2 regions of the Pseudoalteromonas sp. Cn5-37 genome follow, and region 1 is predicted to be linked to the other one. Evidence: predicted binding sites of a transcription regulator. Region 1 holds the regulator's gene; the other holds the start of a gene.

Region 1 (4,144 bases):
GTGCTGCGCACAGTAATAAGGTTACCGGTTTGGCTATCTAAATATAAGGTTGTTGTTAACCAATCATCGAAGCTAACTTGCCAAACATTGGCTTTGCGGCCGACCTCTCTTGGCCCTTTTGTTAATAACTGCGCTTGCGTTATTTTTGCGTCAATAAGCAGGTGAGCTTGCGCATTTTCAATGATTTGCGCTTTACTCGGTGCAGGCATTTTAGCACCTGTTCTGCCATCAAAAGTAAACGTACCGCTAGAGGATGTAACTTCTATAATCGGGGTATTTAAAAAATGGCTATATTTAATACCTTCGATTTGCTCAAATTGCGCTGTTATTTTATCAATTGAAGCAGGGTAGTCCGACAATAAAAATGGGCTACTTAAACTGCGATTAGCCAGATGCTTACCATGCACTTTTTCAAGTGGTAATGAGCTCATCACAAGCCCACCTAAAAGCCAAAAAAAGATCTGTAAAGCAAGTAAATAACCAAGCCATTTATGCCCTTTACGAGCATACTTAAACAGGCGTTTATTCATAATTACCCCGTTATTATTGTTATGTGGGCGCTATTTTAGGTTGTTTAGCTAGATTGCCAATGCGGCATAATGTCGCATTAACTGTATTCTAGATTTGGTATATATACAAAACTGAGTTAAAGTTTCAGTCGATATCAATAGAGGGTAAAAACGAGAGTATGTCGGAAATTCAATTTTTAAATGTAGATCTGGAGCTTGAATCAAAGCACGATATTAGTGCGCTTGTTGCTGATTTGAAGAAAAACGCCATGGTTTTACATTATGACCAAGATGAATACCGCCAACTAGCACGTATTGAAGCAACCGCAGATATCAGCTCTCCAGATAAAGCCATTAACCAGCTTTGCGAGCTTATTGAGTCATGCTCGCGCAATGCATTAAAACAGTGGTTATCGTGCTCAAAGCGTACATTTGATATAGGCTTTGAATCAGGTAATTCGCCTAAATGCTTTAACCAACCCCTGCATGCCGATACCTTGTTACGTATCTCTGCAATTGGCGCAGGGATTGAAATTACTATTTATCCTGTCGAAAAATAGCCAGAATTTATCGCTCTACAACAGCTGCGGTCATTCTTGATACGCAGCAAAGCTCTCCTGCGGCATTGGTAATTTTAATATCCCAAACAGATGTTCGCTTACCTAAATGCAGCGGTCTTGCTGTTGCTGTTAACGTTCCTTTGCGTGACGCTTTCATGTGGTTGGCATTAATTTCTTGGCCAACAGCATAGAACTTATTGAAATCAACCACGAAATTGGCTGCATAGCTTGCCACTGTCTCTGCTAATACAACGTTTGCTCCGCCATGAACCATACCCATAGGGTTATGATGCTCAGGAATAGCAGGCATAGTTGCCATTAAATAATCATCACCAATTTCAGTCACCTCAATGCCCATAGTTTTCATTAAAGTGCCTTGACCGGTGATCCCTTGTTCTAGCTCTTTGCAAAGCTCTAACGTGATTGGGTGGTGCCAAATACTCATTGTGTTTCCTTAGCCTGCTAATTAAAGCTAATACCTTATGGCATCTTTCGGTGTGGTTCAATGTTAGTTTTGTAGCAATATGATGGGGTTAATTTAAATTTGCGATTTTCAAATAACTGTATATACTCACAGTTAAATGTACTGTATGGAAAACCAGTTGTATGCGCCCATTAACTAAACGCCAATCGCAAATTTTAGAACTAATTAAAGTCTTTATTAAAGATACAGGCATGCCACCTACGCGTGCTGAAATAGCTCAAACATTAGGTTTTAAAAGTGCCAACGCTGCTGAAGAACACCTAAAAGCACTGGCTAAAAAAGGCATGATCAAAATGAAGCCTGGGGCGAGTCGCGGTATTCAGTTAATTGAAGAAGATGAGCCAGAGCAACTAGGCTTACCTTTAATTGGCCGTGTTGCAGCTGGTGAACCTATTTTGGCGCAAGAGCATGTTGAAAGTCACTGCCAAGTTGATCCTTCATTATTTAAACCTGCAGCCGATTTCTTACTGCGTGTAAATGGTATGAGTATGAAAGACATTGGTATTATGGATGGCGATTTGCTTGCAGTACACAGAACACAAGTTGCTGAAAACGGGCAAGTAGTTGTAGCTCGAGTCGATGAAGATGTAACAGTTAAGCGTCTAGAAAAAGCGGGTCGCAAAGTACTTTTACACGCTGAGAACGAAGAGTTTTCGCCTATTGAGGTTGACCTTGAGCATGAGTCGTTCAACATCGAGGGGTTAGCGGTAGGTGTTATTCGTAACGCTGACTGGATGTAAACGTTCCCAATTTGGTGCATCAAATTGACTCAATTTGGTGCGCCACTGAAATTTTACTACTTACTTAGGATTTGTGAATCCTTACTCTTCATTTAAAGCCTTATATGGCGCAGTTTTCCTCTCTTTTTACATTTCGTTCTTACTCCTAAACATTAAATAACGCGCTGATTATAGTTGTTATTTCTGCACCAAAATAAACATTTATTATCATTAAAACTTGCTTATTGGTCATTTTTTAACTAATTGGTTAATACACTGTATTAACACCTAATTAATAAAAAGACACAAAAATGTGCGAGGTGTTAGTCAAGGGGTCGGTATCATAAGTGGGTCAAAATGATACGTAGTCGCTCTGAACAATAAGAAAAACGAATGGGCACCTTGTTGTATCGCCTTTTCGCTTTGCGTCTTGCAATAGCATCTAAAGGAGCCGTCACATGGGTAAACTGCGTTACGCCTTGTGGCTTATATTGTTTGCACTTCCTGAGCTTGCATTGGCAAATAGCCAATACAATATGCGTAAAGGGGTGACCGATATAAGTAATAATGTTTATGAGTTACACATGACGATATTTATTATCTGCTGTGTAATCGGCATCATCGTATTTGCGGTGATGTTTTGGGCTTTAATACACCACCGTAAATCCAAAGGGGCCAAGCCTGCCCAATTTCATGAAAGTACAAAAGTTGAAATACTTTGGACTGCCATTCCATTTGTCATCTTAATCGCCATGGCTGTGCCTGCCACAAAAACCTTAATTGCCATGGAAGATGCCTCTAAAGCCGATATCACCATTAAAGTGACGGGCTCACAATGGAAGTGGCATTACGAGTACATGGGTGAAGACATTGCCTATTACTCGATTCTATCTACTCCTAAAGATCAAATAGACAACCAAGCAGAGAAAACTGAACATTATTTGCTTGAAGTAGATAAACCGCTAGTACTTCCTATCAATAAAAAAGTTCGCTTTTTAATGACTTCAGACGATGTAATTCATTCATGGTGGGTGCCTGATTTTGCGGTTAAAAAGGATGCAAATCCTGGGTTTATCAATGAAGCGTGGACACGTATTAACGAGCCAGGCGTGTACCGTGGCCAATGTGCTGAGTTATGCGGTAAAGATCATGGCTTTATGCCTGTAGTGGTGAAAGCTTTACCTGAAGATGAGTTTGCTAATTGGCTTGCAGATGCTAAGCAAGAAAAAGCCAATGCGGCCGCAGCAGATGCTGCTTTGCTTGATCAAACATTACCGAAAGAAGAGCTTATGACCTTGGGTGAGCAAGTCTACATGGCTAGTTGTGCTGCATGCCACCAACCTACCGGTATGGGCCTACCTGGCGTATTTCCAGCACTTAAAGGCAGCCCGATTGTATTAGGTGATGTAAAAGATCACATAGATATTGTGTTACACGGTAAGCCTGGCACAGCAATGCAAGCGTTTGATAAACAGCTTTCAATCAAGCAACTTGCTGCGGTTATTACTTATAAGCGAAATGCGTGGGGTAATGACACCGGCGATGTTATCCAACCGAGTCAAATTCAAGCCGCGATTGATGCAGCAGCGGAGGCGAACTAATGAGTAACGTTATTAACGAGCAAGCAACTGGGCATGCGCATCACGACCATCATCACCCTGCTAAAGGTTTTAAGCGTTGGCTTTACACCACCAATCATAAAGACATCGGGAGTTTATACCTGATTTTTTCACTCACCATGTTTTTAATTGGCGGAGCAATGGCAATGGTGATCCGCGCTGAACTGTTTCAGCCTGGATTACAGTTAGTCGATCCGCACTTTTTTAATCAAATGACTACCGTACATGGCTTGATCATGGTGTTTGGTGCCGT
Region 2 (4,144 bases), on a different contig from region 1:
GTAGTTTAACTATGAAATTCCATGAATTTACCTCAAGTTGAAACTAGCCGTTTAAATCGTGATACAGCTTGCGATTAGTAATTTGATATTTAATTAAAATTACTGAGAGTAGGGTTTAGTTGTTTGCTAAGATATTATTTTTTAAGGTGTTATTATCTTCTATTAGGTGTAACGTGATTTTTAAAGGAATGCTTGTGATACGTACCGTAATTTTACTCTGTGCATGCTGGGTTTTGCCTGTTTGCGCTGGCACTATTTACAGCCAGTTTCCAACAGAGATTGACCCGCATGGTCACTACGTTTTTTATTCACATGGTTTTATCGTTGAAGGGACAAACCCTAAGCCTGTTCACAAAACCTTTGGGGTTTATGATTTTGTGGCTGTAAAAGAAGCACTGGCAGATGAAAGCTATCATTTAATTGCCTATCACAGGCCAAAAGGTACTGAGCCATTTACGTTTGCGAAAAAACTCGCTGCAGATGTTGAAGCATTGATCAGTGCCGGTGTTGCTGAGTCGAACATTAGTTTGGTTGGTTTTTCACGGGGCGGGGCATTATCGATACTGGCGGCTAATGAACTTAAACGTACACATATTAACTTAATTATATTGGCAGGTTGTTCAGGCCATATAAAAAATCACACATCAGTTAAGGCTTATGGCAAAGTGTATTCTATCTTTGAGCGCTCAGATCAGGTTGGCTCTTGCCAATTTTTAATTGATAGAAGTGACGTAACCAAGTTCGAAGAAATAAGCATTAATACAGGGCTCTCCCATGGCGCATTTTATAAACCAAAAGATGAGTGGCTGTTACCAATTAAGAAGTGGCTAAAGGATTAACTATGCCTTATTTACTGTTAGTTATTGTGATCAGTGTTTTGAGTGTGAGCTCTGTAAGCAATGCTGAGCCGTTTACTTTGCCACGTACTAATACTGTGTTACTTAAAGATAAACATACCAAAAACGAATACCCCATTACGATTAAATTGCCACGCAGCTACCAAAAGCAAAACCAGAAGCGCTACCCAGTTGTTTACCTATTAGATGCAAACTACAGTTTGCCAATTGCCTCTGGTGCTAGTCGCTTTATGATGAATTCGGGGGCTATAGAAGAGGTAATTATCGTTGCAGTAGGATATCAAAAAGGTGTATCTGGGCTTAATAGCCGTATTTATGACTATACGCCATTTGAAGATAAAAATTGGCAACGTAAAACTGGCGGAGCAAGCCAGTACCTAAACTATTTAAAACACTCTGTATTACCATACATTAAGGCTCACTACAGAACTAACCAAAAAGGTACGTTAGTCGGTAACTCACTTGGCGGTTTATTTGCGGCTTATACCTTATTCACTGAGCCTTCGCTTTTTTCAAATTATATTATCGGCAGTCCTTCAGTGTGGTTTAAGCAGCACAGCCTGTTAGCTTTGCCTGTCGTACCTGCAGGTAAAGCAACTAAAGTGTACATTGGTATCGGAGAACTTGAAGAAAGCGAAGGTGAAAAAATGGTGTCGGGCGCAAGGCAATTAGCAGCTAAAATTAATAAACAAAGCGGCGCGCTGGTTATAACAAATTTATTTGTTATTCCTCAGGCACGCCATGCAACCGCATTCCCAACAACGATTACCCAAGCCTTAGACTGGATTTACCAGGTTAATGGTAACTAAAGAGCGTGACACTTTTTATATTTTTTGCCGCTCCCACAAGGGCACTCGTCGTTACGGCCTATTTTAATATCTGCAACTGGCGTTATATCACCGTCTAGGTAACGCCATAGGCCATCTTCTTTAATAAAACGCGACTTCTCGTGTAACTCACAATACAAGTTTTGATAAAAGTAATTAGCTTTAAATTCGACAAAACCTTCTTGCTCGTTATGTTCAGTATCTAAAACACTTAGCTTGGTAAAACGGCAGCTATTAGCAAAATCTTTAATTTCGCGAACAGGGTTAGCGGCTTGCTGGCTTTGTGCATAGGTACTAAATACATATTTTGCATCTTTTAGTGCGTAAGCACTAAAACGAGAACGCATAAGTTGCTCTGGCGTATCAGCTTGGCTTGCACCTGTATGAAAAGGCTGGCAGCAAAGCTCGTAAGTCGATTCGCTGCCACAAGGACAAAGGGAGTGTGTGAGTGATGTCATAACAACTTACCTAAAACTATAAATTGTTATTTTAACAAGCCTATTGTGGCTGCGGTACTAAATTGTTTAATTGAGCGCTTTTTGTAAAACAATAAAATTTAGCAGATGCCTGCTCAAGGTTTAAGTTCATCGAATCAAGTTGATGATTGTTTACAATATCTGTCCATGTGATCACAGCAGCAAAATTACCGTTATGTAATGCTGAACTAAGAACGTACTCAAGATTAACTAAATGTTTTTGTCTGATCACAAGAAGTTTGCTGGTATCAATCGAACATGAATCTAGTAAGGCTTTACTAGGAACATGATCAGGAGCAATTAATAGTGTCCATGCATTTTGGCTATTGTAATGATGCAATACTTTTAACAGCTCAAAAGTTGCTGAAATTTCGTCTTCAATTTGAATTAAATTAACAGACGCTTTGTCGTTATCTTGTTGGTAGCTTTTAACTGTTCTTAAGGTAATTGGCTGTAACATAACTTTCACTCACTGGTTGTTTATACAGTATGTGTATACAGTAGTTTATACAGTGTTTTTGCGCAAGTACTTTTTTGCTATTTTTTAACCAATGATTCAGTTTAATTTTAGTCAAAATAATTTAATTGTTATTAAACAGTGCTTTACGGTTTTATTTTGATGGTTGGAAAAGGTGAAAAATTTACCAGTAAAGATATACAGTATTTTATACAGTACTGTGTAAACTGTTAAATTTTGAATCTATACAGGTGTTTTGCATAAAAAAAGCCGGCATCATACCGGCTCTTTATCTTTGCAATTTTGCTATTTATCTAAGTAGGTATTTAAAAACTCAAGGTATGCATTTGAGGCTTTTATGCGGTTTTCTTTTTTAGTAAAACCATGGCCTTCATCATCAAATAATACATATTCGACAGGCACACCATTTGCCTTTACAGCGGCAACAAGTTCATCGCTTTCAACTTGTAAAACTCGAGGGTCGTTAGCACCTTGGATCACCATTAATGGCTTGGTGATGTTTTTAGCATGAAATAGTGGCGAAATGGCACGGTGACGTTCACCGTCTGTCGCTGGGTCGCCCATTTCATCATACAGCGCCTTTTTAAAGCTTTCCCACCATGGTGGAATCGAGTTTAAGGTTCTAACCCAGTTTGTTACACCAAATATATTAATGCCTACTTTGAACTCTTCAGGTTCAAAGGCAAGAGCTGCGGCGGTCATAAAGCCACCATAGCTGCCCCCCATGATGCCAATTTTATCAGCATCAACCCAATCTAGGCTTTGCAGGTGTTTTTTACCGTAAACAATATCTTGTAAATCGTCAGTGCCGTGTTTTTTATCATCTAAATGGAAGAAGGTTTTACCATAGCCTGAGCTGCCACGGTTATTAACTGCAAAAATGGCATAACCATGATTGACTAGATGCTGCTGCATTGCACTATATCCTGTACGACTTTGGCCGCCAGGACCGCCGTGCACCCAAACTAAAGCTGGTACTTTGTTGTTGCTATTAGCTTGCTTAGGCTTATATAAAACCCCGGGGATCTCTAAACCATCAAAGCTTTTAAAGCGCACAATTGTGCTTTCAACCAAGTCATTTTGATTAATTGCATCACTTAATGTGTTGGTTAATTGTTTAGCTTTTGATTCACCGAGTTGCCACACAAATAGGTTACTTGGCGAGGTATCTGAATTTAAATAAAACGCCATGGTCTTTTCATCAGCTGAAAAGTTCACACCACGTAAGTTACCAGCAGGCAGCGATGGCATGGCAATACCTTTACCTGTGGTGGTATCAATTATCGACACTTTAGTGCTTGCGTCAGCATTAACACCGCTTACTTGATAACGGCCAGATTTAGAGAAGTAGATAAAACTCACATCCCACTCATCTTTGAGGGCAGGGCTGTGCTCGCCGGTCGTTAAGTCATAGCGCCACACTTCTGCAAACTCACCTTTGGAGTCGGTTGAGTAATATAATGATTTACTGTCTCTTGAGAAGGTTTCTGGACCATACTTAGCGTC

Evidence for each region. The regulator LexA, encoded in region 1, represses DNA repair genes until DNA is damaged. The targets are predictions, from matches to a motif close to TACTGTATNNNNATACAGTA.
Region 2: a site for LexA is predicted at 2,644-2,663, ahead of L1266_RS03050 (SulA-like leucine-rich domain-containing protein). Genes of this name have one in related genera too.

Annotation. Positions count from the first base shown of each region.
Region 1 covers NZ_JAKGBA010000009.1:62,471-66,614, forward strand. The annotation lists gene L1266_RS12505 (hypothetical protein) at 1-530, opposite strand, end outside; gene L1266_RS12510 (hypothetical protein) at 689-1,069, shown strand; gene L1266_RS12515 (PaaI family thioesterase) at 1,077-1,514, opposite strand; gene lexA (transcriptional repressor LexA) at 1,676-2,293, shown strand; gene coxB (cytochrome c oxidase subunit II) at 2,731-3,873, shown strand; gene ctaD (cytochrome c oxidase subunit I) at 3,873-4,144, shown strand, end outside.
Region 2 covers NZ_JAKGBA010000001.1:676,884-681,027, reverse strand. The annotation lists gene L1266_RS03065 (alpha/beta fold hydrolase) at 195-839, shown strand; gene L1266_RS03060 (alpha/beta hydrolase) at 842-1,666, shown strand; gene L1266_RS03055 (YchJ family protein) at 1,663-2,142, opposite strand; gene L1266_RS03050 (SulA-like leucine-rich domain-containing protein) at 2,183-2,620, opposite strand; gene L1266_RS03045 (S9 family peptidase) at 2,924-4,144, opposite strand, start outside.